Regions from separate parts of the Xanthomonas sontii genome, predicted to be linked through region 2. Evidence: predicted binding sites of a transcription regulator. Region 2 holds the regulator's gene; the other holds the start of a gene.
The links. Region 2 encodes FliA, which starts transcription of late flagellar genes. Its sites were predicted from a motif close to TAAAGTTTNNCNNNCNNNGGCCGATAA; they were not measured.
Positions count from the first base shown of each region.

Region 1: a site for FliA is predicted at 1,982-2,008, ahead of RAB70_RS16935 (methyl-accepting chemotaxis protein). Genes of this name have one in related genera too.

Region 1 covers NZ_CP132342.1:4,032,459-4,036,461, reverse strand. The annotation lists gene RAB70_RS16940 (DEAD/DEAH box helicase) at 1-1,703, shown strand, start outside; gene RAB70_RS16935 (methyl-accepting chemotaxis protein) at 2,145-3,812, shown strand; partial or broken gene RAB70_RS21350 (CHASE3 domain-containing protein) at 3,894-4,003, shown strand, end outside.
Region 2 covers NZ_CP132342.1:3,366,788-3,370,790, forward strand. The annotation lists gene flhF (flagellar biosynthesis protein FlhF) at 1-87, shown strand, start outside; gene RAB70_RS14180 (P-loop NTPase) at 74-958, shown strand; gene RAB70_RS14185 (RNA polymerase sigma factor FliA) at 955-1,704, shown strand; gene cheY (chemotaxis response regulator CheY) at 1,724-2,116, shown strand; gene RAB70_RS14195 (protein phosphatase CheZ) at 2,117-2,728, shown strand; gene RAB70_RS14200 (chemotaxis protein CheA) at 2,733-4,003, shown strand, end outside.

The DNA.
Region 1 (4,003 bases), 670 kb from region 2:
CGATCGCCGCGGTGCGCGAGGAGGCCTGGCCGCAGCCGCGCAGCCGCGACGAGATGCACGAGGCGCTGCTCACGCTCGGGGTGGTGAGCGTGGACGAGGCCGCCGCGCAGCCGCAGTGGCGGCAGTGGTTGGATGAACTGGCTGCCGACGCGCGCGCAACCTGCCTGCACGGCGTCGACGGCGCCGCGGCGGCGTTGTGGGTGACGGCCGAAGCGCAGGCGGCGGTGGCGCCGCTGTACCCGCAGGCCAGCGCGCGGCCGGCCATCGCCAGTCCCGAGGGCTACGCGGTGGCCGACTGGGACCGCGAGAGCGCGCTGCGCGAGTTGCTGCGCTGCCGGCTGGCAGGCCTGGGGCCGGTCACTGCGGCCACGCTGGCCGCGCCGCTGCACCTGCCGCTGCGCGAGGTGCAGGCCGGGCTGCTCGCGCTGCAGCAGGACGGCTATGTGCTCGGTGGTCGGTTCAGTGCCGACGCCGATGCCGAGGAGTGGTGCGAGCGGCACCTGCTGGCACGCATCCACCGCTACACCCTTGGCCGCCTGCGCCGCGAGATCGAGCCGGTGGCGCCGCGCGACTACGCGCGCTTCCTGTTCCGTTGGCAGCATCTGGACGCACAGGGCCAGGTGGAGGGCGCCGGAGCGCTGGCCGCGGTACTGGCGCAACTGGAGGGCGTGGAGGCCGCGGCGCCGCTGTGGGAGGCGGAACTGTTGCCGGCGCGGGTGCGCGACTACCGCCCGGCCTGGCTGGACGAGGCCTGCAGTGCCGGCCGCACGCTGTGGACGCGGTTGCGCCCCGGCGCCGGCGGCGCCGCGCCGACGCTGCGCAGCACGCCGATCCTGCTGCTGCCGCGGCGCAGCGCCGGGCAGTGGTCGCGGCTGTCGCCAGCGCCGGAGGCCGATGCGCTCGGCTCGCGCGCGCACAAGGTCGCCGACCATCTCGCGGCGCATGGCGCCTCGTTCTTCGACGAGATCGCCGCGGCCACCCGCCTGCTCTCCACCGAACTGGAGGTGGCGCTGGCCGAGCTGGTCGCCGCCGGTCGGGTCCATTGCGACAGCTACGCCGGCCTGCGCGCCTTGCTGGTGCCGGCATCGAAGCGCCCGTCGGCGCTGTCGCGGCGGCGGCCGCGCATGGCGCTGTACGGCGGCATCCAGGATGCCGGGCGCTGGGCGCTGTTGCGGGCCGGCGCCGAGGCCGACGACCCGGCCGCGCGCAGCGAGGCGGTCGAGCACGTCGCGCTGACGCTGCTGCGCCGCTACGGCGTGGTCTGCTGGCGCCTGCTCGAGCGCGAGGCGGCATGGCTGCCGCCGTGGCGCGAGCTGTTGCGGGTCTACCAGCGCCTGGAGGCGCGTGGCGAGATCCGCGGCGGGCGCTTCATCGATGGCCTGTCCGGCGAACAGTTCGCCCTGCCGGAGGCGATCGGTCTGCTGCGGCAACTGCGCCGCCAGCCTGGCGACGGCACCTGGGTGTGCGTGGCCGCCGCCGATCCGGCCAATCTGCTCGGCAGCGTGCTCCCGGGCACGCGGCTGCCACGCGTGGCGGGCGCGCGCGTGCTGTACCGCGACGGCGTGCCGATGGCGAGCTGGGTCGGCGAGCGTTTCGAGGCGCTGCAGGAGCTCGATGCCGAGGAACGCGTGCGCGCGCAGCGCTTGTTGCGCGGAGCCACCGCGGCGGAACGACGCACGGTCGCGGCGCTGCCGATGGTGTGAAGACGCGGCGCCATGCATGCGCTCGCGCACTGCGAGGGCGGGCATATCGGCGCCGCTTTCACATTCTGTCTACAAATTAGAGGGGTTGGTATCCCACTTCGCCTTCGGTGCAAAACCGGGGTCATCTGCCGTTGCAGAACAACTGCGGCATCCGCGCCGCAGATGGCCAGGCGCCTTCTTCACACGCGTCGAGTGCTGCGCCGCAATGCCCGTTGCGCATTCATGCAACGTCGCCGCAGCGCTTGCGCTATGCGGAATTCCGCAGTTTTCACGCGATTTAAAGGCGCTGTCGATGACGCCGATAGCCCTCACGCACAGACGTTGCGGCGCAGCGTCCTCGCTCTCCTCAGAGCGAGTGTGTCCACTCCGCGAGGCGTTGCGGAAGACGGCTGGAGGCGCTCACTTGCGCAACCGGACGCACACAAAGAATCGGGGTACACCATGTTGGGCAATATGAAAATCGGAGTCAGGCTGACGGCGGCGTTCCTGATCGTGGCGGCGATCGGCGCGTGCATCGGCTGGGTCGGCATCCGCAACTCGGGCCGGATCAACGACTACGCCACGGTGCTGTACGAGCGCGAGCTGCTCGGCCTGTCGCACCTGAAAGAGGCCAACATCAATCTGATCAACGCCGGCCGGTCGCGCGCCAACCTGCAGTTGGCCAGTACGGCGGAGGATCGCGCCAAGCACATCGCCAGTCTCGACAAGTACACCGCCAAGGTGGTCGAGCACATGGACAAGGCCAGGACCTCGTTCGACGACCCGGCCACGCTGGCCAAGCTGGCCCGCTTCGACCAGGTGTGGAAGACCTACCTGGAGCGGCGCGGCCAGTTCGTCGACTCGGTGATGCGCGAGCCGCTGCCGCAGGGCAATGCGCAGCTGGCGGACCTGTCGAAGGGCGTGCGCAGCAGCTCCGACGAACTGGATGCGCTGATGTCCGAACTCAGCGAAACCAAGGAAGCCAACGCGGCGCGTGCCAACGACGCCACCGACGCGATCTATGCCAGCAGCACCCGCACCATGCTGGCCATCGTGATCGGCGGCGTGTTGCTCGGGGTCGGCCTGGGCTGCTGCATCAGCCGCAGCGTGACCCGGCCGATCGACAAGGCGGTCAAGGTGGCCAATGCGCTGTCCGAGGGCGACCTGAGCATGCAGATCGAGGTCCGCGGCAGGGACGAGACCGGGCAATTGCTGCTGGCGATGCAGCGCATGGTCGAGAAGTTGCAGCAGGTGGTCGGCGAGGTCAACGCCAGTGCGCAGAGCCTGGCGGGTGCGTCGGAAGAAGTCAGCGCCACTGCGCAATCCTTGAGCCAGGCTTCCACCGAGCAGGCCGCCGGTGTGGAAGAGACCAGCGCCTCGCTGGAGCAGATGACTGCCTCGATCGCGCAGAACACCGACAACGCCAGGATCACCGACGGCATGGCCGCGCAGGCGGCGCGGGAAACCCTGGAGGGCGGCGAGGCGGTAGTGGCCACGGTGGCGGCGATGAAGCAGATCGCGCAGAAGATCGGGATCATCGACGACATCGCCTACCAGACCAACCTGCTGGCGCTGAACGCGGCGATCGAGGCCGCGCGCGCCGGCGAGCACGGCAAGGGCTTTGCGGTGGTCGCCGCCGAAGTGCGCAAGCTGGCCGAGCGCAGCCAGGTGGCGGCGCAGGAGATCGGCGAGGTCGCCGGCTCCAGCGTGGAACTGGCGGAGAAGGCCGGTCATCTGCTGGAGACCATCGTGCCCAGCATCAAGAAGACCTCGGACCTGGTGCAGGAGATCGCTGCCGCCTCGCAGGAACAATCGTCCGGCGTCGCCCAGATCAATGCGGCGGTGGTGCAGCTGAGTCAGATCACCCAGCAGAACGCGACCGCCTCCGAAGAGCTGGCGGCCACCGCCGAATCGATGAGCACGCAGGCCGTGCAGTTGCAGGACAGCATGGCGTTCTTCCAGTTGTCCGCCGGCACGCGCCGCGCCACGCACGCGCTGGACGACGGCGAGGCGGTGGCGCCGCTGCGTGCGGCTGGCTCGCGCTGGGCGCCGCGTGCGCCATCCGTCGCCGCGCGCCGTTCCGTTGCAGGCAATCGCGACCGCAGCGAAGCGCTGCTGGGCCGCGCCTGATCCATTCCCTGGCGGCGCCTGCCGCGCCGCCAGTTCCGTGTCGCTGTCGTTGTCACAACTGCCCATTGTCGGGAGAGTGCCGTGCTGAAGAATCTCAAAATCGCAACCAAGCTCTACGGCGGCTTCGCCGTGGTCCTGTGCATCCTGCTGGCCCTGGCCGGCGTGGCCTACTTCAACGTGTCCGCGTTGTC
Region 2 (4,003 bases):
GCCGCCAGCCTGGTATTGCGCCTTGAAGATTTGCGGCGCGCTGCCGATAAGCCCTGTACTCCGGAGCAGACCCATGCCGTCGCGTGACTACGTCAATCTGACCAATGCCTTCCCCCTGTCGGCGACGCGCAGCGAACCGCTGGGTCCGGTGCGCACCATCGCCGTGACCGGCGGCAAGGGCGGCGTGGGCAAGACCAACATCTCGGTCAACCTGTCCATGGCGCTGGCCGACATGGGCAAGCGCACCCTGCTGCTGGACGCCGACCTGGGCCTGGCCAACGTCGACGTGTTGCTCGGGCTGACCCCCAAGTTCACCGTGGCCGACCTGGTCGCCGGGCGCTGCACCCTGGAAGAGGTGCTGATCGACATGCCCAACGGGCTGATGGTGGTGCCCGCCGCCTCCGGCCGCCGCTACATGGCCGAGCTGCCGCCGGCCCAGCACGTCGGCCTGGTCAACGTGTTCTCCGAGCTGCAGCGCGAGCTGGACGTGATGATCGTCGACACCGCCGCCGGCATCACCGACAGCGTGCTGACCTTCTGCCAGGCCGCGCAGGACGCGGTGGTGGTGGTCTGCGACGAGCCGGCCTCGATCACCGACGCCTACGCCCTGATCAAGGTCCTCTCGCGCGAGCGCGGCGTGGACCGGGTGCAGATCGTCGCCAACATGGTCCGCGACCTCAACGAAGGCCGCCTGCTGTACGACAAGCTCAGCCGGGTCTGCGAGAAGTTCCTCGGCGACGTGTCGCTGAACTACCTGGGCTGCGTGCCGCAGGACGACTGGCTGCGCCTGTCGGTGCAGCGCCAGCAGCCGGTGGTCAAGGCCTACCCGTCCAGCCCGTCGGCGCAGGCGATCTCCGAGATCGCCCGGCGCACCGCACGCTGGCAGGCGCCGACCGCCCCGCGCGGCAACGTCGAGTTCTTCGTCGAACGCATCATCCAGCGCGGGGTGGCCGCATGAACGCCGCCGCCCACTACCGCGCCGTCCAGCGCAACAGCGCCAACGACTACATCACCCAGCACTCGGACCTGGTCCGGCGCATCGCCCACCACCTGGCCGCGCGGCTGCCGGCAAGCGTCGAGATCGACGACCTGATCCAGGCCGGCATGATCGGCCTGATCGAGGCCTCGCGCAGCTACGACGCCGAACAGGGCGCCTCGTTCGAAACCTACGCCTCGATCCGCATCCGCGGCGCGATGATCGACGAGATCCGCCGCGGCGACTGGGTGCCGCGCTCGGTGCACCGCCGCGCCCGCGACGCCGCCTCGGCGATCCGCAAGATCGAACAGAGCACCGGCCGCGCCGCCGCCGCCAACGAAGTGGCCGCGGCGATGGACATGCCGCTTCCCGAATACCTGCGTTTGATGGAAGATGCCGCCCGCGGCCAGGTGCTGAGCCTGGAGTCGCGCATCGAGGACCATGGCGAGCTGGATACCATCGCCAAGGGCGGACCCAATCCGCAGCAGATGCTCGAGCGCAGCGAATTCGGCCGCGAGCTGGGCAAGGCCATCGCGCAGTTGCCCGAACGCGAGCAGTTGGTGCTGTCGCTGTACTACGAGCAGGAATTGAACCTCAAGGAAATCGGCGCGGTGCTCGGGGTCAGCGAGTCGCGCGTGTGTCAGATCCATGGCCAGGCCACGGTACGGTTGCGCGGACGCCTGAAGGCGTTCGAGGTCGCCGATGCCGGTCTGGAAGACGAAGAATAGGAACCCTTAGGAGTCAGTGGTGAACAAGAACATGCGGATTTTGATCGTGGACGATTTCTCGACGATGCGACGCATCGTCAAGAATCTGCTCGGCGATCTGGGCTTCACCAACACCGCCGAGGCCGAAGACGGCAACAGCGCCCTGGCCGCGCTGCGCTCGGCGCCGTTCGAGTTCGTGGTCACCGACTGGAACATGCCGGGCATGACCGGCATCGATCTGCTGCGCAACATCCGCGCCGACGACAAGCTCAAGCACCTGCCGGTGCTGATGGTCACCGCCGAGGCCAAGCGCGAGCAGATCATCGAGGCCGCGCAGTGCGGCGTGAACGGCTACATCATCAAGCCGTTCACCGCGCAGACGCTGCAGGAGAAGCTGGGCAAGATCTTCGAACGCCTGGGAGCGACCGCCTAAATGGAAGCCACCGCCGAACGTACCGCCCTGATCGAACGCCTGCAAGGCGCGCTGGACGCGCTGGAGAACGGCGACGAGGCCGGCTGGCGCAGGGAGATCGACACCCTCGCCGCCTGGCGCACGCGGCCGATGATGCAGGGCCTGAGCCGGCTCGCGCGCGATCTGGGGCAGGCGCTCGGCGAACTGCCGGTGGTGCCCAGCGAGGCCGGCGAGCTGGACGACGCCTGCTCGCGCCTGGACCACGTGGTGGAGATGACCGAACAGGCCAGCCACCGCACCCTGGACCTGGCCGAGGAATGCCGTGCGCTGGCCGACCAGCTCGCCGCCGGCGGCCTCAGCGGCGACCAGAGCGAGATCCTCGACAAGATCCGCCACAACCTCACCGAAATGGCCCTGGCGCAGAGCTTCCAGGATCTGACCGGGCAGATCATCCGTCGCGTCGCCGGCATCGTGCGCCGCGTGCACGAAGGCTTCGGCGCGCTGGGTCTGCCGCCGAAGGAAGAAAACAAGAAGGCCGACGGCAGCCTGGCCGGCCCGGCCCTGCCCGGCCTGGACCGCCACGGCGTATCGCAGCACGACGCCGACGACCTGCTGTCCGGATTGGGACTGTAATGCCATGAGCGCCGTACCCGACGACATCGCTGCCGACTTCATCATCGAGGCCCAGGAGATCCTGGACCGGCTCGGCGAGCAGCTGGTGTCGCTGGAGCAGGCGCCCGAGGACAGCGGCCAGCTCAACGCCGTGTTCCGCGGCTTCCACACGCTCAAGGGCGGTGCCGGCTTCCTGGCGATCAACGCCATGGTCGAGCTGTGCCACGCCGCGGAGGAAACCCTGGGCATGGCCCGTGCCGGCCAGGCCACCCTGCAGGCGCGGCACTTCGACGCCGCGCAGCAGTCGCTGGACTACCTGCAGTCGATGCTCGATGCCTTCGGCAGCGGCCAGGAGCCGCCGCGCGCGCCGCCGGAGCTGATCGCGCAGTTCGACGCGCACGGCGACGACGCACCGGCGCCGGCACCCGCGAAGAGCGCCGCGCCCGCGCCCGCCGCCGTCCCGGCCACCGCCGCGGCCGCGGGAGACCTGATCAGCGACGACGAATTCGAAGCGCTGCTGGACCAGTTGCACGGCGATGCGCCGCCGACGGCCACGCCGCAGGCGCTGCAGCCGGCGCCGCGCGCGCCCAGCGCCGCGCCCAAGGCCGCGGCCGCCCCGGCCAAGGCCGCCGAGCCCGAACACACCGTGCGCGTGGACACCAAGCGCCTGGACGCGATCGTCAACCTGATCGGCGAACTGGTGCTCTCGCGCAACCGCCTCAAGACCCTGCGCGTGCGCCTGCGCGACGAGGAGCTGGACCGCGCGGTCAGCAGCCTGGACATCGCCACCGCGCGCCTGCAGTCGGCGGTGATGCGCACGCGCATGCAGCCGGTGGGCAAGGTGTTCTCGCGCTTCCCCAAGGTGGCGCGCGACGTCGCCCGCTCGCTCAACAAGGAAGTGGAGCTGGAACTGATCGGCGCCGACACCGAGCTCGATCGCAACCTGGTCGAGGCGCTGGCCGATCCGCTGGTGCACCTGGTGCGCAACGCGATCGACCACGGCATCGAAGCCCCGGCGCTGCGCGAAGCCACCGGCAAGCCGCGCGGCGGCCACGTGCGCCTGTCGGCGCAGCAGGAAGGCGACTACGTCAGCATCGAGGTGCAGGACGACGGCGCCGGCATCGACCCGGAACGGCTGCGCGCCAAGGCCCGCGAGAAGGGCCTGATCGACCCCGAGGCCGCCGCCCGCCTGACCACCGAGGAATGCCTGCACCTGGTGTTCCTGCCCGGCTTCTCGACCAAATCCGAAGTCACCGACATCTCCGGCCGCGGCGTCGGCATGGACGTGGTGCAGTC